Regions from separate parts of the Aneurinibacillus uraniidurans genome, predicted to be linked through region 1. Evidence: riboswitches for the same ligand, from Rfam matches in the RefSeq annotation. Region 1 holds a riboswitch; each other region holds the start of a gene.
What was found. A riboswitch is a leader RNA that binds a small molecule or an ion and turns the genes downstream of it on or off. The one in region 1 is predicted to bind S-adenosylmethionine.

Region 1 (8,249 bases):
GAGAGTGTCAATCAGAGCGCGGCTCAGATCGACAACCAGCTACAGCGCCGGGCCGATCTGATCCCGAATCTCGTGAATACGGTGAAGGGCTATAGTATTCATGAAAAAGATGTACTTACCCAAATTGCCAATGCTCGCGCCAAATTAGCGGGGGCCCAGACGAAAACAGATCAGGCAAATGCAGATGCAGAACTAAGCGGTGCACTAAGCCGCTTGCTGGTTATTTCGGAGAACTATCCAGAACTGAAGGCGGACAAACAATTTACGCAGTTGATGGATGAACTAGCGGGTACAGAGAATCGCATCGCGACGGCACGCATGGATTACAACAAGCAGGTGGAAACGTTTAATAAGGAAATTAAGCGGTTCCCCGGCAGTATCATTGCCTCGATGGGTGGATTTAAAGCGAAAGACTACTTTAAAGCAGAGGAGCGCGCGAAACAGGCACCGCAGGTTAACTTTGGTGAAACAAAATGATTCGGCAGCTAGCATTTCTGCTTATTGTATGCGGATTAGCCTTATTTACAAGGATTGATGGATATGTGCAGGCACAGGTCAATCCGGCTGACATTCCGGCTGTACGTGGAGACGTGTATGTGCAGGACACGGCAGGGGTGCTGACACCGGAGCAGCGGGCACAGTTGATCAACTTGGGTAGGGAACTCGAACAAAAGACAGGAAGTGCTCAGCTCGCTGTTCTAACTGTACCGACAACGCATGGAGCTGCGCCTGAAGAATATGCAACAGCGGCCTTTCGTAAGTTTGGCCTGGGAGATCCGAAGAAAAATAACGGGGTGCTGTTGTTTCTCGCCACACAGGACCGGAAAATTCGAGTAGAAGTTGGGTATGGATTGGAAGGAACGCTTCCAGATGGAAAAGTCGGGCGCATTCTTGATACGTATGCCATTCCATATTTGAAAAACAATCAGATGGATATTGCGATTCTTACCACCTATAAGGTGCTGGCAAATGAAATCGCAGCAGAGTATGGCGTCGATGGTGCAAAGCCAATGCCAAATGAACCGAGTGAGCAGAGACAAGTACAGGAGTTATCGTGGTGGAGTAGTTTGCCCTGGGGAATCAAGCTTGTCATTGGGATTGGCGTAGCGATGCTGCTGTTTCTTGATTTCAAATATTTTGGCGGTGCGATTACGTATGGCCTGTTGTCAATGTTTCGTGGACGCGGGGGCGGAGGTGGTGGAAGCGCTGGTGGACGAGGAGGCTCATCCGGAGGTGGAGGTGCCGGGCGTGGATGGTAATAAGAAATAAGAAGAGGGTATTCCAAAAGTAATGTTGGAATACCCTCTTCTTATTTCTGGGCAAATCGTGATGTAATTGATAATATAAATGCAATATTTTTACAAATTATAACAAATGTGTAGGGAGAGTTATATGATTTCAGCAATCTCCAGGTTCCTTCGTTGACGTAAATCTACGTATCCTGTATCAGTTTGAATTAGTGGGCGATCCGGTTCATCTGGAGGAATAAATACAACCTTGCCGCACGTTTTATCCGTTAACACAACGGAATACCCCGCATAACCAGAGAGCATAAATTGTACAAATGGAACTACAATATTTGCGTTTAGTTGGTTTTTGAACGAAGATTCCAATAATTCTCGAACGGCCTGATACGGGGAAATCCGCCGATTGTAGTATCGATCAGAACAGAGCGCATCGTATGTATCAGCAACAGCAACGATTTGAGCATAGAAAGGAATTTCATCGCCTCTCCGTCCTTCGGGATATCCAGATCCATCGAGGCGTTCGTGATGATAATGGGCAACCTCACGAAGGTGCCGTTCGATTCCTTCGATATTGCATAAAATTTTATAGCCCAATAAGCTATGCTGCTTCATTTGCTTGAACTCTTCATTTGTCAAACGAGCCTTTTTTTGCAAAATATTCACTGGGATTTTGATCTTACCGACATCATGCAGCAGTCCGCATTGACCAAGTGTCCAAATTTCTTCGAGTGATAGATTGAGTAATTTTCCAATCACACCACACAATAGGCTTACGTTCAAACTATGTCGATAGGTGTAATCATCGTGACCCTTTATTTTATGGAGAGTGTGCAGTACCGAGGTATGCTCAAGCACCGATTCTAACATGTTCGAATACCCATTTAAATAAGACTGTAAGGAGATGTCTTTGTTTTCTGCTATTTCTGTAAACAAATTTTTAATTTGATCGAGGTTTTGAACGTACATCTCTGTAAAAGCTTTATCTTCCTGGCTCCAAAGCGTACGAACTTGACTGACGACCTCAATGGCAATGTTTTTTTGTTCTTCTTCAACATAAATGCTATCAATATCTAGGTTGATGAGCCGAATGATATCCGATGTGGTGAGTCTTTTTCCTTTTTCTAGTAATATTTTATCGTTATTTGTGTACACATTTTCGGCTAGTACCTCATTTTTTAGTGAATAGGATAATTTTTTGCGAATCATAGTTATGAATCCCCTCCCTCACACCTTATATATCTATCTTGTATATATTTTACTATAAATGAATAAAAATGGATATGTATTAACTGTGAATTTATGATGATAATAAGGCAATAAAAAATCCAGAGGAGCTTGTCCTCTGGATTGGAAGGATTATTTATCTTGAGCCGGATCTACCCCATCGATCAGGGCTGGTTCCGGGGCTGAATGTTTCTTGCCGGTGATAAAATAAGAAAGTACTACAAATGCTGCAAGCAATAAAGTCAGGTACAGCTGTGAACGTACAGATTCGATGAAGGCCATGGAAATGAGAATGCCGACAACAGCGACAATTACCACGTAAGTCAGATATGGGAACATCCACATTTTCATTTTCAGTTTTTCTGGATTTTCACGTTCTGTTTGGCGGCGTAGACGAAGCTGAGAGATTGCAATAGCTAAGTATACAAGCAGCGCAATCGCACCTGATGAGTTTACAAGGAACAGGAACAGCTTGCCTGGTGACACAAAACTGAAGATCGCACAGATGTAGGCAGCGACTGTGCTGGCAAATACAGCAAGAACCGGAACACCATGCTTGTTCAATTTAAGGAGTGCACGTGGAGCATCTCCACGTTTCGCCAGAGCGTACAGCATACGTGAGTTCGAATACAGTGCTGAGTTCAGGCAGGATAGTACAGATGTTAGAACAACGACGTTCATGATTTGAGCGCCCGCCTTAATTCCTACCATATCGAGCATCGTTACGTATGGGCTTTTCAGCAATTCAGTTGAGTCCCACGGAAGCAGGAACGCAAGGATGGTAACAGAACCGATATAGAATAATAGAACACGCCAGACAACGCTTTTAATTGCAACGACAACGGCTTTTTCAGGGTTTTCGGACTCGCCTGCCGCGATGGCAGCGATTTCAGCTCCGAAGTATGAGAAGACAACCGTTACGATCCCAACAAAGATCGAACTAGTTCCAAGTGGCATGAAGCCGCCGTGTCCTGTGAAGTTCGACATACCAGGAGAGTGAACGCCTGGGAAAAAACCAAGAATAATGGTAAGGCCAATGCCCATGAATGCGATGATAGCAACAACTTTAATCATGGAGAACCAGTATTCGAATTCACCAAATGATTTAACAGAAAAAATATTTGTAAGCGTTAGCAAGAATGTGAGAATTAGACTCCAGGCCCAGATCGGTATAGCTGGGAACCAGCCGTGTACGATTGCGCCACCCGCGGTTGCTTCAATTGCGATGGTAATAACCCAGAAGAACCAGTACAGCCATCCGATTGTATAGCCAGCCCACGGTCCGATTGCCAGTCGTGCGTATGTGGCGAATGAACCACTGTCCGGGTTTACGAGCGCCATTTCTCCAAGCATGCGCATAAGCAGTACTACAAGCAAACCGGCAACAGCATAAGAAAGAACTGCACCAGGACCTGTTGAGTTAAGAACAGCACCACTACCAACGAAAAGACCGGCACCAATAATGCCCCCGATGGAGATCATCGTAATATGTCTTGTCTTAAGCTGCTTTTGAAGTTGAGCTTGTTGTGTTTTCTCCATATCCATCCTCCTATTTGTTTATACTTTTTACAAAACTGTGTCTGTATTATGTGTAATATGCAAGGGTCATGCCAATAAATAAATGTTAAAAATAATAGAAAAATAGGGACTTTTGTCGAAAATACAATTCATTTGTGCATAAATTTTAATGCAAAAATGAATCAATGCTGATTTTGTGTGAAAATATCCCATAAAAAAATCCCGGCTCAGGGCCAGGTTCGGATGATTATTTATATTGGTTACAAAAGGAGTGGAGAAGTTACGGGGAAATTTCAGCAAACACAACAAGACGTTGGGTATGTTCACGTGTTTTTTTATTAAATTTACCACTACAAGTAATTAAATTTAATTGAGCGTTGGATGAGGGCCCGAATATTCTTTCTAAAGGTGCTTTTTTGGTCATAAATGATTCTACATTTTTAACAGTAAAAACAAGCTTGTCATTTTTCCTGTTGTATAAAAAAATTTTATCACCACGTTTTAATTCCCTTAGGCGATAAAATATAGCCGGTCCTGTATAGTGGTCGAAGTGTCCCGCAATCACAGCATTGCCTGGTTCACCTGGCTTTGTCCAAGGCGTGAGAATGCCTACTTTTTCAAAGGAAGGTGGGACCCCCATTTGTCCATTTGCCAGTACGGAGACAGGTTCTACAGCAGCTTTAAGTTTAATCTGAGGTATTTCGATACGAACGGGTACAAATGCTTTTGAAGTATGGGCGTCAATCGTTGAGCAAGGAAAGAAAAAAATAGCGATCAAGAGAAGACAGGTTAGGATTCTCATGTTATTTTCCCCTCTGAATTAATAGTGCACAGTACAAAAAAGGGGGAAGCCCCCCTTTTTTTTGTTTATTCGCTTGCGCCGCCATAGCCTGTCTTAGGCAGTCCCTTAATATGCATTTTTCCATGATGCTTAGCATGCACCTTTTTATGGTGATGGTGATGTTTTGCTTTGTGCGTTGTATCAGGAGTAGCGGCGAAGGCTGGGAGCGTAAAACCGGCAACACATGCTGCTAATGTAAATGCGATTACCTTTTTCATGAATGTCACCTCAATAAATTTGTAATGTGCGTTACACCTATTAAGCTTCCCTGATGGTGAAAATCTATTTTGTTAATGTTACCCATGAAAATGCGGTTTACAAATGAACATTTTTGATTTATGATTGCTGATAATTGAAAAAATTGAATTCTCTTATCCAGAGAGGCGGAGGGACTGGCCCGATGATGCCCGGCAACCATCACATGAATGGTCTGTATAGACAATTGTGTGAACGGTGCTAATTCCTGTAGAACATACGTGTTCTAACAGATGAGAGGTAGCAGACGAGCGGACCGCTGCATCCAACACCCTTCCATCTGTGAAGGGTGTTTTTTTGTGGACTTTATTATAGAGGGGAGCAGGAACATGCATATTGAAACAGAGTTAGTGCGAGCAGGTATCGGAAGAGATCCGCAGACAGGGGCGGTTAGCCCACCGATTTATCAGGTGGCGACATTTGCTCATCCAAAGCTTGGGGAGAGCACAGGATATGATTATTCCCGAACGGCCAATCCGACCCGAACTGTTCTGGAGGATGCAGCGGCCAGATTGGAGAAGGGGGCAGTTGCTTCGGCGTTTGCTTCCGGTATGGCAGCGGTAACGGCTGTGCTACATCTGTTTGCGCCGGGTGATCATTTGATCGTAACGGAAGATTTGTACGGGGGTACGTATCGTGTGCTTCGAGAAGTGCTGAATGTGTATGGGGTGCAGGCGAGCTTTGTTGATACGAGTAACCTGAAAGAGGTTGAGGCAGCTATTCAGTCAGACACAAAAGGGATTTTTATTGAAACCCCAACCAATCCATTGATGAAAATAAGTGATATTCCCTGTGTAGTCGCGCTGGCGAAGGCACACGGGTTGTTAACGATTGTAGACAATACATTTATGACGCCGTATTTACAGAAACCGCTTGAGCTTGGTGCAGACATTGTCATTCACAGCGCTTCTAAATATCTTGGTGGACATAATGATGTGATTGCTGGTCTGGTCGTGACGAAGGATGAGAAGTTAGGTGAGCGAATTAGATTCATTCAGAATGCGATAGGAGCCATTCTTGGTCCGCAGGATTCATGGCTGTTGCTGCGCGGATTGAAAACGCTGGCGCTGCGCATGGAGCGGCAGCAGTATAATGCACAGGTGATTGCCGAGTGGCTTTGTAAACAACCGCAGATCGAGGCCGTGTATTATCCGGGGCTTGAAAATCATGAGGGGTATGAAGTGAACCGGAAGCAGGCATCCGGTGCAGGCGGCATGCTGTCGTTTACAGTGAAGGAAGAGGAACTTGTTTCATACTTGCTGGAAAATCTGAAGCTTGTCACATTTGCCGAAAGCCTCGGTGGTGTAGAGAGTCTAATTACATTTCCAGCACGTCAGACACATGCAGACATTCCCGAAGAGACAAGAAAGCAGCTTGGTATCTCAGACCGCTTGCTTCGTCTGTCGGTCGGTATTGAAAATGTAGACGATATTCTCGCGGATATAAAGGAGGTCCTTCATGCTTACTCATACTGTTGACGCTTATGATGAAAATTCGTCGTTTGGCACACGGCTCATCCATGCTCAGACAGGAATTGCGGAGCCGTATGGTGCGGTAAACGTTCCGGTGTACCAGGTTTCGACATTTGATCAACGGGCACTAGCGGGAGAGGGAGCGTTTGATTATTCCCGATCCGGCAACCCGACTCGCAAAGCATTGGAGAATACGATTGCGCAGCTGGAAGGTGGGTATGCAGGGTTCGCGTTCGCATCCGGGATGGCGGCAATCTCCTCTGTATTTTGTTTGTTGAATCAGGGGGATAAGGTGCTGATCTCCCGTGATATTTATGGCGGTACGTATCGGGTGCTGACTCGGTTGTTTCCACGCTTTGGCATTGAGCCGCAGTTCGTTGATATGACGGACCTGGAGGCAGTGGCGGCTTCAATCACGCCAGAGACACGAATGATTTTTATTGAAACACCGTCCAATCCACTGATGAAAATTACCGATATTGCTGCTGTATCGGCAATTGCCAGGCAGTATGGGATTCTAACGGTAGTGGATAACACGTTTATGACCCCGTATTTGCAGAAGCCGCTTGCGCTTGGAGCGGATATTGTGGTGCATAGTGCGACCAAATACATTGGGGGGCACAGTGATGTGGTGGGTGGTCTTGTGGTTGTAGCTGCGGAAGATCTGGCGGAGGAGATATATTTTGTGCAGAATTCGTTCGGTGCCATTCTTGGCCCGCAGGATTCATGGCTCTTACTTCGCGGATTGAAGACGTTAAAAATCCGGCTTGACCAGCACCAGGCGACAGCGCTTGCGCTAGCTCGCTGGCTTTCGGAACAGCCGCAAATTGAACGGGTGTATTATCCGGGGCTTGCTGATCATCCGGATCATGAGTTAGCGACGCGGCAGGCATCTGGGTTTGGCGGGATTGTTTCGTTTGAATTCCGTACAGAGGAAGAGGCGGAATCGTTTCTGGAACGGACGAAAATCCCGGCACTTGCGGTGAGTCTCGGAGCAGTGGAGAGTATTTTGACGCATCCGATTCGCATGTCACATGCAAGCATTCCGGAAGAAGTGCGTCGTGCGATCGGGATTACAGGTAAGCTTGTCCGCCTTTCGGTCGGGCTGGAAGAAGCGGCAGATTTGCAGGCTGATTTTACTCAGGCGCTTTCTCTATCAAATTCACCCTCCCTTAGGTAAAATGGACATGTCGAAATGATACAGAGACAGGGGAGGTATTGTCGTATGGCTATTGAGCGAGTACGAGAATTTCTTAAAAAGCATGATGCTGCTATTGAGCCGATTGTATATGAGGAGAAAATGCATACGTCGGAAGAGGCTGCCCGCGTTTTAGGAGTAGAGATTGGCCAAATTGCCAAGTCCATTTTATTTCGAACGAATGACGATGCGTATGGTTTATTTGTAGCATCAGGTGATATTCGAATCGACTCCAAAAAGGTAAAATCACTTATTGGTGGAAAAAAGCAAAAAATGGCCTCTGCTGAGGAAGTAGAAGAGGTGACGGGTTTTAAGCCGGGTGCTGTTTGTCCGTTTGCCTTACAACAGGAGATCCCGATTTATATTGATGAATTATTACATCGTTTTGACGTGGTTTATACAGCAGCGGGCATTCCAGAATCGCTTTTGCCTATTTCTCCGCAAAAACTCGTGCAGATTACCCAGGGAAGTACAGTGAAATTAGCTAAAGAAGA
Region 2 (8,249 bases), 320 kb from region 1:
CGCCTGCTTGACGAGGTAACAAAACTAAGTGAGAAATTCTCCTTGCTTATGCGAACACTGATCCATAATGAAATGGAAGAAAAAGCGTTCCGGACGGAAAAAATCAAGATTAAAACAGGATTTAAAAGCGTAGAAACACTATATGACTTATACACAGAAGAAGTAACTCGCTTCCGCAAAGTTACATATTCTAGCAGCAAAAAACTGGTCATATTCCGACAGATGCTGGTCGTACTCTATAAGGAAATGGATATGCTTCGCACCTTTGAACGGCATATTTATTCTTCCTTCGAGACGGATCATCATTTGTTCCCACTCATCCAGAAACAGATTGAAGAATTAACTACGTATCACCAGGACATTCTCATGCTGTATGAGGGAGTACTCAAGCCGCGTGATACCGGTCAGATGCCAGAGCCCATTTATGAAGAAAACCAACGTCTCCTGCATGAATTCATGTCCCTCTATCCAAAAGTTAAACATACACCTGAGGAAGAAGATGACGGACACTGGCTCCATTTGTTCCCGGTCGTATCCGAGATGCTCGAGTATGCCAATCAACTCGAACATTTAAACAAGCTTGTATACGCGTATCACACACATACCGGGGAAGAAAATTAAAAAAGATAGTTGACACATTATTCTTTACCACTTAGAATTTGAAATATAATTTCAAATCGTACGAAAACGCTTATCGCGAGAAGGCTGAGGGACTGGCCCTATGACGCCCGGCAACCTGCCAGCTCACCATTCTTGGTGAAAAGGAAAGGTGCTAATTCCTACAGAATGAGTTCATTCTGAAAGATAAGATTGACGCCTTATTTTGTATGTTAGCGCCCTCTTTCTTTCTGAAGGAGGGCGTTTTTTGTATACCATTCCGTGAGAAAGGCTGGTTATAAACTATGAGTGAATTCATTACGGTAACGTATCAGACAGAAGGTAAAGATTTATATAAAAAAGCACAGGGCATCGCGGTCGGTATGACGGTCGGCAGCTGGACTGATCTCCCACTTGCCCGCCAGGAACTGCTCGCACCCTATCTTGGAAGTGTAGCGGATGTTCAGATTGAGCGCGAAGTAAATGGCATCCAGCAAGGAACAATTGCGATCAATTATCCGGCTGGCAACATTACAGCCGATATTCCGGCTCTGCTCACAACCGTGTTCGGCAAACTGTCGATGGATGGAAAAATCAAACTGCTCGATATTGAATTCCCACCTTCCCTGCTTGCTCAATTTCCTGGACCAAAATTCGGCATTACAGGCATCCGAGAGAAACTTGGTGTGTACGATCGTCCACTTCTGATGAGCATCTTTAAATCATGTCTCGGCCTACCGCTTGAAGACCTGGAAACACAGTTCGCCGCGCAAATTGAAGGTGGAGTGGATCTTGTCAAAGACGACGAAATCTTTTTTGTTGATGATCGCGCTCCGCTAAAAGAACGTCTGGCTGCTTATAACCGAATCATCGAACAGGCTGGACGCCCTGTGCTGTACGCAGCCAATCTGACTGGTCCAGTACATGAAATTGTTGACCGTGCCAAATATGCGATTGAGAACGGAGCAAACTGCCTGCTGCTGAATGTGCTGCCATATGGCTTCGAAATTTTGCATCGTCTTGCTGCTGACCCGGATATTACCGTGCCGCTGATGGCGCATCCATCACTTGCAGGTGCTTTCTATCAAGCAGCGGACTACGGCATCGCCTCTCCGCTCCTGCTTGGTAAGCTAAACCGTCTTGCAGGTGCAGACTTCATTCTATATCCATCTCCGTATGGCTCGGTAGCACTCGAACGTGAAGAAGCACTGGCTATCGCTGACCACGCCCGGACTAAACAAAGCGCAGGTGCTCCGGCCTTCCCGGTTCCATCTGCTGGCATTCACCCGGGTCTTGTGCCGCAACTATATGAAGATTTCGGCACAGATGTCATCATTAATGCAGGCGGCGGTGTACATGGTCATCCGAATGGAGCGGCTGACGGTGGTCGAGCGTTCCGTGCTGCCATCGACGCAGTCGTAAATGGGCAGACATTGCGAGAAGCAGCTGCAAATAACGCTCCGCTTGCAGTTGCGCTCGATAAGTGGGGTGGCGCATAACATGAGTAAAAAAATTGTGATCTTTTGCGACTTTGACGGCACGATTACTGAGAAAGACAACATTATTGATATCATGGCTGAATTCGCTCCGCCAGAATGGAAAAGTATCGTAGATGATATGTTTGCTAAAAAACAAAGTCTGCGTGCTGGCGTCCATGCGCTTTTCGCTCTGATCTCCAGTGAGAAGCGTCAGGAGATGACTGACTTCGTATTACAGCGCGCCGTCGTTCGACCTGGTTTCGGAGAATTCGTCGACTTCTGTCATACGCATGAAATCGAACTGCTTGTGACAAGCAACGGCATCGACTTCTTCATTGAACCGATTCTTGCTCCGTATGCAGATCGTATTCCGAAAATTTATTGCAATAAGGCAGACTTCACAGGCGAATATGTTAACATCATCTATCCATATACATGTGATGAGCACTGTGATGTGGACTGCGGCATGTGTAAAACAACTGTGAATCGCAGCTATCGTAGCGATGACTATTTCAAAGTCGTGATCGGAGACAGCATTACCGACCTAGAAGGGGCAAAAATTGCTGATGCGGTGATCGCTCGTGCGTATCTGGAAGAAAAGTGCGAAGAGCTTGGTATTGCATACGACCGCTTTGCTGATTTTTATGACTGTATCGACGCACTGAAACGACTTCACGTAAAAACGGAGGGAGCATCATGAGCACATTCACACATGAAGCCCGCCAACTTGCATTTCAACAGTTGGATCAGGCCAAACTTACCTTCGCCGCCCGAGGCTGGTTCCCCGGTACAAGTGGCAATCTATCAGTCAAAATCAGCTCTTCTCCCCTGCTAGTTGCCGTAACAGCCAGCGGAAAGGATAAAACCCTCTCGACGCCAAATGATTACCTTGTCGTCGATGCTGAAAACAAGCCGTACGAAACGACGTCGCTTAAACCGTCGGCTGAAACACAAATTCATACCGCAATCTATCGTAACATTCCGAAAGCAGGAGCTGTATTCCATGTTCATACGATTGCAAACAATCTCATCTCTGAGCTATACGGCGATGTCGGCTATGTAACCTTGCGTGATCAGGAGCTGATCAAAGGTCTCGGAATTTGGGAAGAAGGTGCCGAGATTCGCATCCCGATCGTCGAAAACTATGCGGATATCCCAAAACTTGCGAATGCTGTGGAAAATGTTCTCGATCCACGCATCCCTGGAGTCTTAATTCGCAACCATGGCATTTATGCCTGGGGCGGCAATGACTTCGAAGCAAAACGTCACCTTGAATCATTTGAATTTTTGTTCTCGTATCATCTTCAGTGGCTGCAAGTGCGCCACTTAGCCGTACAGGCATAATCCTATTACTTTTATACAGGGGGTAGTAACGATGGCATACATTACATTCCGTGATACACAGGAGCAAATCGTAAAAGGACACGAAGTTGCTCAGTATCTGCAAACACAAGATGTTATTTATGAAAATTGGGGTGTGGAGCGTCTAACTGGTGAACTGAAAGAAAACTACACGCTCACTGATGAACAAAAACAACAAATCATCGAATCATTCCGCCCAGAAATCGCTGAACTGAGCGCACGCCGTGGCTATCAAACCGAAGACATTATCGTGCTTTCTGATGCTACTCCGAACCTTGATGCCCTCCTCGATAAATTTAAAGCCGAGCATCATCATACAGACGACGAAGTACGCTTCTGCGTGGATGGGCACGGCATCTTTACACTGAAAGCTACGGATGGTCGCTACTTCGATGTTGTCATGGAGCCAGGCGATCTGATTTCGGTTCCAGCCTATGCACGTCACTGGTTCACGCTATGCGACGACCGTAAAATCAAATGTATCCGAATTTTCGTTACACCAGCAGGCTGGGAAGCGATCTATGAGGAGCCGAGCACTCAAGCATAACATTTGTACAACAAAAAAACAGGAGGATTCTTCTTTACGAAGAGCCCTCCTGTTTTCATTTCCTCAATAGAATTCTCATCTTAATCCGGGAAGTTACCCGATTTTCCGCCGACACGATATGGAGTACTGACCCCTTCATAGTTCATCATCGTACTCATGCCGTATGTGGCATGCGGCAGGTTGTGGCAGTGCAACATCCATAGACCTGGATTTTCCGCTTTGAGCATAATTTCATACGTTTCACCCGGACGTACGAGGATATTATCCATATACAACGGGCTTCCGCTGATTGGCTTCCCGTTCCGGGTTAATACTTTGAATGCATGGCCATGTAGATGCATCGGATGGTCAAGCTTACTCGGATTGCGGAATGTCATTTTAACTACATCGCCTTTTCTCACCATCAGATGCGGAATGTCCATACCCGCCTTCCCGTTGATTGTATACACAAGCTTCGGATTGCCGTTCTCATCTTTTACGATCGCATCTCCTAGCGTCATATCATACGAGCGGGTGGGCTTGATTGTGGAGAGCGCATCGGCTTTTGGTTTTCCATATGCATAAATATCAACCACCGGGTATGAGGCAATCTTCTCCGCAGGAGGTCCTGCATTTCCCTCACCACTACCAAAATTCATGCGCAGCAACTGCCGCGCTTTCTCTTCCGTATCTCCGCTTACGACTTGTACAGACCCACTAGCTGGCATGCGAAACAAGAAGTCCATTCGCTGGCCTGCACCAATGGCAACCAGCTTATTTTCAATTTTGGTTGGTTCATTCAAGTCGAACCCATCAATGGAAAGAAGCTGATACGGAGCACCAACGACTGTCATGTTATGTGTGAAATTATCGGCATTGATGAGACGAACACGAACCATTTCACCTGGCTTCGCCGCAAATGTCTGAACTTTTTCTTTTCCATCTACCATGTAGTACGTATCTAAAAGCTTTAGCAGCATGACCGCATAATCACGGTCATATTTCCTTTCTTTTGGCTCGATGATTAACTTGCCTGCCAACCCTTTTTTTGCCTGTTCAGCACTATACTGATGCGAATGATACCAGAATGTTCCGGCACGTTGCGCGACAAACTCGTATGTGTAACTCTCTCCTTGCTTCACTGCATCCTGTGTAATGCCTGCTACCCCATCCTGAGAGCATGGAAGTTCTACACCATGCCAGTGAATCGCTGTTGATTCTTTCATTTCATTTTTCAGATGAACGCGAACACGATCCCCCACCTGTACACGTAACTCCGGTCCAGGAACTGTGCCATTGTACGTCATCACTTCTACTTTTTCACCGGAAGCAAGCTGAATGGTCTTTGTCTGCGCGACCAGTGTAAATTCTTTTATCGGACGCTTCACGGTATCCGGCACAAATTCTGTACACGGTGTAACGTGCTCCATCCCTTCATGCTCTCCACTCTCTGAATGTGCTGACGCGTGTGTACCCGACATGTCCATGCCTTCTTCTGGCATTCCACCGGACTTGGCTGTGTACATGTACATCCAGTATCCACCGACAGCAATCAGGACAGCACATAAAGCAGCGCCTAGCCACATGCGTGTTGTGCTGCTGAATCGTTTCATTTTACCTATACCCCCCAGACCATATATACTCGTCATTCTATGGAATTGGCTAGAATAGGTCAAGTTATAATCCTGTGAACACTGTTTCCAGGCTACTTTCTTCTATGTTCTTCATATCCTAAAACAAAGTGTGTTCTTGACCATTTAGATTTTTGTAAAAAGTTTTTGACATTATTTATCGTTTACTTCTATAATGGGAATGTAAAAAGTTTTTTACATAAGGGTGGTGAACAATGGAGAACCACATTCGTGAACTTCGCAAAGCAAAAGGAATCTCACAAGATGAGTTAGCGCGACTTTGCAGCGTCTCTCGCCAAACCATTAACGCAATTGAAAACAATAAGTATGACCCGACGCTAAAACTAGCTTTTGAATTGGCTCATACACTCGCCGTGACAGTCGATGATTTATTTATTCCAGAAAGATAAGGAGCAACCTAATGACTACTGCACAAAAAAAGCTCATTATTACTGTGCTTTGGCTATCCGTCATTGCCGTTTGTGGCCATATTATTTATACATATCTTATGAAACAAACAATAAATCCGTATGGCATTTTCGCTCTCAGTATTTTCATCGCTTCTTTGTTTGAATTTCATACTTTTGGTCGCACAAGCTACTTGAGGAGTCATTACGATAATGAGCCTAGAGATGAGCTAGAAGAACACATTGTGAAGACAAGCAGCAAGATCGGATACTTTGCTTTGATGGTTATTCTTTTACTTATTTATGGAATTTCAGAGTTTAAAAACGAAAATACCGCTAATTTGCCTTTGATGCTTGCACTTTGTGCTTCTATTGTTACATTGCCCATCATTCAATTCATCGTCGCACAGAAGTATAAGTAACCTGGACTCATAATTACAACAAGAAGAAGCTGTCCTTTATCATGCAGGACAGCTTCTTCCTTTTTGCTTGATATTCTTATTATTTCTTCGGCAATTTAAAAGAGCTCTTCAGCGATACGATCAGATTGAATACAAGGTTGTCTGCTGTCGTATCTTTCGGGTCAACATTGAAATAACCGTGGCGGAAGAATTGGAACTTATCATGTGCTCTCACATCTTTCATGTTCGGCTCCACAAATCCTTGTACCACTTCAAGCGAGTTCGGATTGACGTTCTCCAAGAACGACTTCTCCTCATCTTCCTGTTCATCGAGAATAAGCGGCTCGTATAGACGGAATTCAGCCGGGACAGCCTGTGTCGCTTCTACCCAGTGAATCGTACCTTTCACTTTACGAGCATTAAAATCTGATCCGCTTTTTGTTTCCGGGTCGTATGTGCAATGCAGTTCCACTACATTGCCATTCTCGTCCTTAACGAAGTCGTTACACTTAATAAAGTATGCATGCTTCAGGCGCACCTCATTTCCAGGGAACAGGCGGTGGTATTTGCTCGGTGGCACTTCCATGAAATCATCTTGCTCGACATAAATCTCACGGGAGAATGGAATCTGACGAATACCCATCTCTGGATTTTCCGGGTTGATCTCCGCATCCAGCATCTCAACCTGTCCTTCTGGATAGTTCGTGATGACCACTTTAAGCGGACGGAGTACACCCATCGTACGCGGTGCTTTAAGTTTCAAGTCTTCACGAATGAAATGCTCAAGCAATTTTTCATCTACTGTACTGTTGCTGCGAGCGACACCAATCTCCCGGCAGAATGTGCGAATCGCTTCCGGCGTATACCCGCGACGGCGCAGACCCGAAATCGTTGGCATGCGCGGGTCGTCCCAGCCATCAACATGCTTCTCGTCTACGAGAAGTTTAAGTTTACGCTTGCTCATTACCGTATTCGTCACGTTTAAACGGGCAAATTCGTACTGACGCGGGCGAGCTTCCATCTCGCATTCTTCGATAACCCAGTCATACAATGGACGGTGGTCTTCGAATTCCAGCGTACAGATCGAATGCGTTACACCTTCAATCGCATCTTCAAGTGGGTGCGCGAAATCATACATCGGATAGATGCACCATTTATCGCCTGTATTATGATGTTCCGCATGAGAAATACGGTACAGAACCGGGTCACGCATGTTCATATTCGGAGAACTCATATCGATTTTGGCACGAAGCACTTTCTCGCCGTCTTTGAATTCGCCTTTACGCATCCGCTCGAACAAATCAAGATTTTCTTCCACAGTACGATTGCGATACGGGCTCTCTTTACCTGGCTCTGTCAGCGTGCCACGCATTTCACGCATTTGCTCTGGTGTAAGCTCACATACGTACGCTTTCCCTTTTTTGATCAGCAGCACTGCACGATTATACATTTCTTCGAAGTAGTCAGAAGCAAAGAACATGCCGTCCCATTCAAAACCGAGCCACTTCACATCTTCCTTAATCGATTCCACATATTCTACATCTTCTTTCAGCGGGTTCGTATCATCAAAGCGCAAATTCGTTTTGCCCTTGAATTCATCAGCCAGCTCAAAGTTTAGGCAGATAGACTTAGCGTGTCCGATATGTAAATAGCCGTTTGGCTCCGGCGGAAAGCGAGTTACAACCGTATCGACCTTACCTGATTTCAGGTCGTCGGTGACAATGTTCTTAATAAAATTCGATGTCCCTGGATTCGTTTCCAATTGAATCACCTTTCTCCATACAATGTAAAATAACATACGTTTTTTTATCTATCATAGCGTCTACGCTATAAGACTTCAACCATAT
Region 3 (8,249 bases), 370 kb from region 1:
TCCGTCATCCCGCACTCTCCTTTCCGAAAAATCCAGTCAGCGCCTTATACACCTCACCCTTCTCCCGAACAATTGAGTATTTGAACTTCGGATCTTTAATGTGCTTGTAAGCTGACATTAATGTAGAGTGTCGATTGTATTGATTAACCTCGCCGTATCCAAATATATTGCACTTCTCCATCAATTCCCGCACCAGCTTCACACAGCGGTCATTATCCGACGTCAAATTATCCCCATCCGAAAAATGAAACGGATAAATATTATACCTCGACGGTGGATAGCGTTCATCAATAATTTCCAGCGCCTTACGGTACGCAGACGAACAAATCGTCCCGCCGCTCTCTCCCTTAGAGAAAAACGCCTCCTCCGTCACTTCCTTCGCCTCCGTATGATGGGCGATAAACACAATCTCCACTTTTTCATACTTTGTGCGCAAAAAGCGCAGCATCCAGAAAAAGAAACTGCGCGCGACATACTTTTCCATCTGTCCCATCGAACCAGACGTATCCATCATCGCAATAATCACCGCATTCGAATGCGGTTCGACAACTTCCTCCCACGTCTTAAATCGCAAATCATCATTTAAAATATCTTGAATCCCCTCGCGACCTGCCAGCCCATTCCGCCTGAGCGCCTCAAGCAATGTCCGCTTCTTATCAATATTGCCCATAAGACCTTTTTTACGAATGTCGTTAAACCGTATATCCGTCACGATAATCTCATCCTGATCTTTCTGCTCAAGATTCGGCAGCTCCATCTCAGCAAACAGCATCTCCTGCAGCTCTTCAACCGAGATTTCTGCTTCATAATAATCTTCGCCTGCCTGATCACCCGCTCCTTGCCCTTTGCCCGGCCCCTGTTTTGGGTCCCCATCCCGCGCCACCACATCGCCTACCTTTGATTCCCCGTCCCCCTGGCCGACGTGCTGGCTCTTATTGTAGTTGTAGCGAATACGATACTCGTCGAGCGAGCGGATCGGGATTTTAACCATATCCCGCCCGTTCGACATAATAATACTTTCTTCACTCACAAGATCGGGGAGGTTTTTGCGGATTGCATCTTTCACTTTTTGCTGATGTCGCATCTGGTCCTGATGCCCTTTGCGGTGCAGCGACCAGTCCTCCCGTGAAATGATAAATGATGGCTCATGTTTCACCGTGAATCCCCCCTGACCTGCCTATCGATTCAGGAGGCTGCCAACATAGCGCAGTAATTCATTCGCGCAGATCGGGCAGTATCCGTGTCCATCGATAAGACGGGCGGTCACTTCGTTTACTTTTTTCAGCTGCATTTCATCCGGGGTTTTGCTTGAGGTTGTAATCTTCACGACATCTTTCAGATCAGCGAACAGCTTCTTCTCAATCGCTTCACGCAGGCGCTCATGACTGTTGTAATCAAAACGCTTACCTTTGCGAGCATAGGCCGAGATACGAATGAGAATCTCTTCGCGGAACGCTTTTTTCGCATTTTCAGAAATGCCAATCTGTTCCTCAATCGAACGCATCAGTTTTTCGTCTGCTTCCATTTCCTCACCCGTAATCGGGTCACGCACTTTTGACTTATTGCAGTACGACTCCACATTGTCAAGATAGTTATCCATGAGCGTTTTTGCGGACTCTTCATATGAGTAGACGAACGCTTTCTGCACTTCCTTCTTCGCTAGCTCATCATACTCTTTGCGGGCGATGTTAATAAACGTTAAATATCGTTCTTTCTCTTCCTTCGATACTGTGGCAGTCTGGTCGAGACCGTCCTTAAGTGCCCGTAAAATATCCAGCGCATTGATGCATTCTGTATCGCGACGAATAAGCGCACTGGAGATACGGTTGATCACATAACGCGGATCGATCCCGCTCATTCCTTCATCAATAAATTCGTTCTGCAGCTCTTTAATATCCGATTCTTTAAATCCTTCAACGGCCCCTCCGTCATAAAGACGGAGCTTCTTCAACAAATCGACTCCCTGCTTTTTAGAATCTTTTAGACGAGTCATAATGGAGAAGATGGCTGCAGCTCGGAGCGCATGCGGTGCGATGTGTACATGACCAAGATCGCTCTGCTTAATAAGCTTATCGTAAATTTTCTCTTCATCTGATACACGCAAGTTATACGGTACACGCATGACGATAATCCGGGACTGTAATGCCTCGTTTTTCTTATTAGAGATGAACGTTTTGTACTCCGATTCATTCGTATGAGCCACAATCAATTCATCTGCCGAAATAAGGGCGAAGCGACCAGCTTTGAAGTTGCCTTCCTGTGTCAGAGAAAGTAAGTTCCAGAGGAATTTCTCATCACACTTCAGCATTTCCTGGAACTCCATCAAGCCGCGGTTTGCCTTGTTCAACTCTCCATCAAAACGATACGCACGCGGATCGGACTCCGAACCGTATTTCGTAATCGTTGAAAAGTCAATGCTTCCGGTTAAATCCGCGATATCCTGGGATTTTGGATCAGACGGACTAAATGTTCCAATCCCCTTGCGTTTTGCCTCCGAGAACAAAATACGTTCAATCGGCATATCCTCCAACCGGCCGCCGTATTCTGTCTCGAGGCGCATCTGGTTATACGGGGACAGATTGCCTTCTATTTTGATTCCGAGCTCTTTTTCAATATCCGGGCGCAAGTCATGCGGAACCAGGTGCAGGGGATCTTCCTGCATCGGACATCCCTTAATCGCATACACTGCCCCTTCCTCTGTACGTGAAAACTGTTCCAACCCGCGCTTTAACATCGTCACAAGCGTTGATTTTCCGCCACTAACCGGCCCCATCAGAAGCAGAATCCGCTTTCGTACATCAAGACGCATAGCCGCCGAGTGGAAATACTCCTCTACCAGCTTTTCGATTGCGCGATCTAAACCATAAATCTCTTTACTGAAAAAGTTGTATGTTCTGCTTCCATCTTCGTTATGTTCAATCCCGGCATGTTTAACCATGTTATACACCCGGGAGTGTGCAGTTTGAGCCACATGAGGATTTTTGCGTACGATTTCCAAATACTCGGCGAACGTGCCTTCCCACATCAGTTGTTCTTCACGGGCGCGATAGTCTGCGATCCGTCTTAGGATATCCATTGGGCACTCCTCTCCTTTTCCTCGTTCAGAATACGTATGTCTTGGGGGGTGAGTTTTTACTATCCTATTCCGTGACCATTACTGACATGCTAAGAAAAACAGGCATCGGCTCAAGCATTCGTTATTTGTCTGTCCAAACAAAAAAGCCACAGGCGAGTTGACCTGTGACTTCTTCATACTTTTATTTATTATCGTATACGGCTCCATGCAGCACTTCATAAATTTCAAGCTGTGAACCTGTCGCTGGATTATTTTCATTCGAATGCGCATGTGCACGGCGGAAGGAGTCACTCTCAGTCCAAGCGCGGAATGATTGTTCACTATCCCACTTCGTATACACAATCTGCTTGTCCATATCCAGGCTACCAAGGAATTGGAATTCCAGACAGCCTGGAACTTCTTTCATTCGCTCCGCGCTCTTGCCAAACATCTCAGTCATCCGACCTTGCATTGCTTTGGGGACTTGCAGGACATTCATTACTACATACATAGAAAGCACCTCCTGTAAAATGACTTCGCCTTCACTATACCAAATCAGGAAGACAGATTCCAATTCAGGGGTGCAAAACCACTTTATAAGTTGGTAAAATAAAGATAATTATTTTTAATAAGGAGGCGTATGTATGAACGCTGAATCGTCTGAATCCAGCAAACAGGAGCAAGACCATCTGGAACGAACCATTCGGGAGCGTGATGAACGCATTACACAAATGATGCGTGAAAAACAGGAAACCCGTATGCTTCTTGCCTCCGCAGAGCAGCCGTCCTTCTGGCGCCGCCTTTTTCGTCGAGTATAAAAAAACGCACAAGAGCAGGTGTTCCGGTATGGAACGGTATGCTCTGTGCGTTTTTTTGTGTGGTATTAAAATACCGGGATAACGGAGCCTTTGTATTTCTCTTGGATGAATTTCTTCGTATCCTCGGATTTCAGCACTGCGATCAGCTTTTTGATCTCGTCACGGTTCTCATCGCCTTCTTTAACTGCGATGATGTTTGCGAATGTTTTCGCTGCTTCAGAATCTTTCTTCTCCATTGCGATCGCTTTGTCTGGCGTTAGGCCGCCTTCCATTGCATAGTTACCATTAATTACAGCGTAATCAACTTCACCAACCGCACGCGGCAGCATAGAAGCTTCCATTTCTTTAATCTGAATGTTGTTCGGATTTTCTACAATATCCTTTTGTGTCAGCTCGTTGAGTGGCTTGCCAGCTTTCAGCTTAAACCAACCTTGTGCTTCAATCAGTTTTAATGCGCGTGCACCGTTGGATACATCATTCGGAATTGCGATCACAGCGCCTTTTTTCGGTTGCTTCGCTGTTTCTTTACCAGGGTATAAGCCCATCGGCTCAAGGTGAATACCGTCTAACGCTTTAATGTGTGTACCATGCTTTTTGTTAAAATCATCGAGGTAAGGTGTTGTCTGGAAATAGTTTGCATCAATTTGCTTGTCTTCAAGCGCTTTATTCGGAAGTACATAGTCGTTAAATACGCGGATTTCCATATCCACGCCTTGTGCTTTCAGCTTGTCCTGCACGCTTTTCAAAATCTCGGCATGCGGAACTGCACTTGCCCCTACAATAATCTTCTTTGTTTCTGCTTTTTGCTGGTTACCTCCACCGCCGCATGCTGCGAGCAGGCCTACAACCAGCGCAAGAATTGCCATTACAATCCACTTCTTCATGTGCAAAAACCCCTTTTCTTTTTTTGATCGTACAAAAAACTCCCTCGCCGGCAGAAAACCGAGAGGGAGTTGGTACTAGCAACCTCATCATCTCTTATCTGCCAGGAATTTCATCCTGCTGGATTTGGCACAAAATTTTCTTATAAGCAAGAAAATCCGCTGCCGGGCTTCATTGGGCCAGTCCCTCCGCCGCTCTCGATAAGCGAGTTTTATTTAATTACTGAAAATTATATTACTTCCCTTTAAAACGTTTGTCAAATATTTTTTCAATAAAATATTATTCAGACTTTTTTATGAAAGGTCCCTGCTGGCTTACAAGCATATCATACAGCTGTTTCATCATTCCTGACGCTGTAACGCGGTGCTGTGGTACACCACGATCGATTTTATAATCTTCCACCAAAAAAGTTTGCATTCCAACTTCTTCTGCGACCATATCCTGCTGCATATCATTCCCGATCATAATACAGCGTTCAGGTGGAATGCCGATAGATTCACTGATCTCCCGGAAGTAATTCGGATTTGGCTTGCAGTAATGAGCCTCTTCAAATACCGTCACATGCACGAAATCTTCCGCAGCAAATCCTGCCCAGCGCAGGCGTTCAATAATTGAAACACCTGGAAATACCGGATTCGTAGCGACAACAACATGATACCCCTGCCGCTTCGCTTCTTCCACCACTTTTGCGGCATATGGATGCGGGCCGCAGTCTTCCTGCAATACCGGAAACTCATCCGCATAAAACTGATCGAATACTGGCCACACCGTATCATACGCCAATCCAGTCAGATCAAGAAACTTCTGTTGGAATACTTCAGCATTCGTTTTCGTGCCATCATCGTCTTGCATGACATGCTTTGTCGCTTCCCAAAGTGATGCGCCAAGCTTTTGCGGCTCGATAATATGCGCCGTATAGGCTCCGAGACGTTCTATGTATCGCTTTACGAACGCTTCCGTATCCATCGTCAGCAGTGTCCCATCTAAATCAAATAAAATTGCACGCGGCTCCGTCATCGCCACTCCTCCTTTTAGCTGGTATTAACTCATACCGGGATATCCGATCTGGCGCAGCGCTTCGTACAAAATCACAGCTGCCGTGTTAGACAAATTGAGCGAACGCGTCGCATCGCTCATCGGAATACGGATAATCTGGCCGGGGTACTTCTCCATAATGTCGACTGGAATCCCGGTCGTCTCCTTCCCAAACACAAAAAAATCACCATCCCGATATTCAGCTGCGGAATGGTATATAGCTCCGTTCGTTTCGATAAAAAACAGGCGGCAATCTGGATTCTTGTCCATAAAGTCGTCAAACGACTCATAATAGGTCAAATCAACCGCATACCAGTAATCGAGTCCAGCCCGCTTTAAATAGCGGTCATCTGTCGAGAACCCAAGCGGTTTAATCAGATGCAGCCGGGTTTTCGTTGCGGCGCACGTACGCGCGATATTCCCTGTATTGGCTGGAATAAGCGGCTCGTGCAACACGATATTAAACGCCATGTCGTCTGTCACCTCATCTGTAATAATACCATATTCTGTCCTGAAGCAAAACGGCCGCACAAAGCGGCCTGATCAGCTACAAAATATGGTAGAATGAATATTTGATATTCTTCGTATATGCCGTTGAATCTGTATAATCCCAGTATCGCATGCGGCTATTTACCGTATGTGCATTCACAAGCGGGTTCCCAAAAAAATCTTTCGCGACAATAATAGTCGAATGATCCCATCGTCCATTCCCTTCAAAATCATAGCAAATAATATCGCCGATGGTAAGCTCATACGGCGACTCTTTTTTCTCGGTGTAAATTGGGCTGCCACGCTCAAGCATCCAGCGGAAGATGTTAGCCACAGTCCAGCTATAACTCCACACAGCACCCGGACTATCTCCCCCTCGATACCACCAGCCCGTTGCGCGGTTTCCCGTACTTTTCATAGGAACCCCGCCTGCGTGCAAACACTGCGAGATGTAATTGGTACAATCATCCTCAAAATAACGATATTCTGGATTGTGGCTGTTCCACCACAGCTCCGCATACCGCACCGCCGCAATCCTGTCGTATACGTACGTCTGCGGTTGTTGCTTAGTAGCCACTCCTCGCTCATCTTCCTCACGTGCCCATAATAGATCCCGCTCTGCGATTTCTACAGATTGAGGACCCCGCACTGTCTCATCGGCGGCAACGCTCCAGCATCCATCTTGATAGATGAGCGTAATACGAGATTCTCGTACTTTCTCCTGCTCTCCCGTATGATCTTCCCAGGCATACATATACCATTCTCTTGCTTTTACACGCACGATGACCTCTCTCACCGTCTGTCGCTCCACACCTAATTCGAGCACATCGAGCCTGCCTCGCACCGGCTGCATATTGTATGACTTAAGCCGATTACGCTGGCGGTTGCATGCCTCAATTATCGGCAGAGCAGCATTCTTTACTTGCGCAATTTCGCTAATCTCATGACTGTCCTCCACCAGCAGCTTCGCCCGGTAGGACAAATATTGCGCGAGCGTTTTTTGCCATTGTGCCATCTCTTTCCTCCTCGCATATAAATTGCTCTTATGTATATGCGAAGAAATAAAAAGAGAGAAGCCCGCTGCTCCTCTCTGTTCATTGCTATACCATGCCAACTTCTGTTTTCTCCAAGATGCCCTCTAACTGTAGCAAACTTTCTTTTATATCCAGGCCGCCGCCATATCCGACGAGCGCACCATTGGAACCGATCACACGATGACAAGGAATAAAAATAGACAACGGATTCTTATTGTTCGCTCCGCCAATCGCTCGCACTGCTTTCGCGGCGTTAATCGCAAGCGCAATATCCTTATAAGAGCGCGTCTCCCCATATGGAATGCAGCGCAACTGTTCCCATACAATCTTCTGAAATTCTGTGCCATACACATCAAGTGAAATGTCAAATTCACGACGCACACCCGCAAAATATTCGTCCAGCTGCCGGATAACATCTACGAATAGTTCCGGGGCATGCAGCACACTTTCCGTTCGCAGCCATTTCTTCGCCCAGCGCTTTAACGAAAGTATGACAGAATCTCCCTCCCCGAATTCCACCAGACATAGACCTTTCTGTGTCGCTGCCAGCGTAATCGGACCGAGGGGGCTGTGATACACGGTATAGTACATTTCCGGCTTCACGCAATCCCTCCCTTGTACATCTCCCCCCATCTTACATCGGAGCTCTTTCGAAAAGCCAGCATTATTATTCGACATTTTCTAGCTTAGAAAGCGCTTTTTCGATTTCAGAGTAGACGGAGTTGTCCCGTTCGTTGTTTTTCGCCATTTCTAGCGCAGCCCTTGCATCTTCTCCGCCAATTCGCCCAAGTGCCCAGGCAGCTGTACCGCGAATAGCAGGTCTTTCATCCCGACGCAGTAACTGTATAAGTGCTGGAACAGCCGTCACATCCTTAAAATGTGCTAGTGCTAAAATCGCATTGCGCTGGATCGGCTTTTTGCCACGCCAGGCAGCCG

Region 2: another riboswitch for S-adenosylmethionine. It lies ahead of PO771_RS16315 (2,3-diketo-5-methylthiopentyl-1-phosphate enolase); the one in region 1 lies ahead of PO771_RS17925 (trans-sulfuration enzyme family protein).
Region 3: another riboswitch for S-adenosylmethionine. It lies ahead of PO771_RS16005 (MetQ/NlpA family ABC transporter substrate-binding protein); the one in region 1 lies ahead of PO771_RS17925 (trans-sulfuration enzyme family protein).

The regions. Positions count from the first base shown of each region.
Region 1 is NZ_CP116902.1:3,580,026-3,588,274, reverse strand. It holds gene PO771_RS17955 (LemA family protein) at 1-477, shown strand, start outside; gene PO771_RS17950 (TPM domain-containing protein) at 474-1,259, shown strand; gene PO771_RS17945 (HD-GYP domain-containing protein) at 1,389-2,453, opposite strand; gene PO771_RS17940 (amino acid permease) at 2,604-4,010, opposite strand; gene PO771_RS17935 (class F sortase) at 4,270-4,791, opposite strand; gene PO771_RS17930 (hypothetical protein) at 4,857-5,048, opposite strand; SAM riboswitch class I at 5,199-5,325, shown strand; gene PO771_RS17925 (trans-sulfuration enzyme family protein) at 5,415-6,563, shown strand; gene PO771_RS17920 (trans-sulfuration enzyme family protein) at 6,544-7,737, shown strand; gene PO771_RS17915 (YbaK/EbsC family protein) at 7,783-8,249, shown strand, end outside.
Region 2 is NZ_CP116902.1:3,264,555-3,272,803, forward strand. It holds gene PO771_RS16310 (FUSC family protein) at 1-621, shown strand, start outside; SAM riboswitch class I at 689-811, shown strand; gene PO771_RS16315 (2,3-diketo-5-methylthiopentyl-1-phosphate enolase) at 903-2,096, shown strand; gene PO771_RS16320 (MtnX-like HAD-IB family phosphatase) at 2,098-2,775, shown strand; gene PO771_RS16325 (methylthioribulose 1-phosphate dehydratase) at 2,772-3,419, shown strand; gene PO771_RS16330 (1,2-dihydroxy-3-keto-5-methylthiopentene dioxygenase) at 3,451-3,984, shown strand; gene PO771_RS16335 (multicopper oxidase family protein) at 4,065-5,576, opposite strand; gene PO771_RS16340 (helix-turn-helix transcriptional regulator) at 5,810-6,004, shown strand; gene PO771_RS16345 (DUF6442 family protein) at 6,016-6,423, shown strand; gene PO771_RS16350 (glutamine--tRNA ligase/YqeY domain fusion protein) at 6,503-8,173, opposite strand.
Region 3 is NZ_CP116902.1:3,208,129-3,216,377, forward strand. It holds partial or broken gene PO771_RS15980 (SpoVR family protein) at 1-8, opposite strand, end outside; gene yhbH (sporulation protein YhbH) at 5-1,156, opposite strand; gene PO771_RS15990 (PrkA family serine protein kinase) at 1,178-3,076, opposite strand; gene PO771_RS15995 (antibiotic biosynthesis monooxygenase family protein) at 3,258-3,566, opposite strand; gene PO771_RS16000 (DUF3967 domain-containing protein) at 3,700-3,873, shown strand; gene PO771_RS16005 (MetQ/NlpA family ABC transporter substrate-binding protein) at 3,939-4,757, opposite strand; SAM riboswitch class I at 4,849-4,962, opposite strand; gene PO771_RS16010 (HAD family hydrolase) at 5,035-5,772, opposite strand; gene trmL (tRNA (uridine(34)/cytosine(34)/5-carboxymethylaminomethyluridine(34)-2'-O)-methyltransferase TrmL) at 5,797-6,261, opposite strand; gene PO771_RS16020 (amidase domain-containing protein) at 6,338-7,294, opposite strand; gene PO771_RS16025 (methylated-DNA--[protein]-cysteine S-methyltransferase) at 7,380-7,916, opposite strand; gene queG (tRNA epoxyqueuosine(34) reductase QueG) at 7,981-8,249, opposite strand, start outside.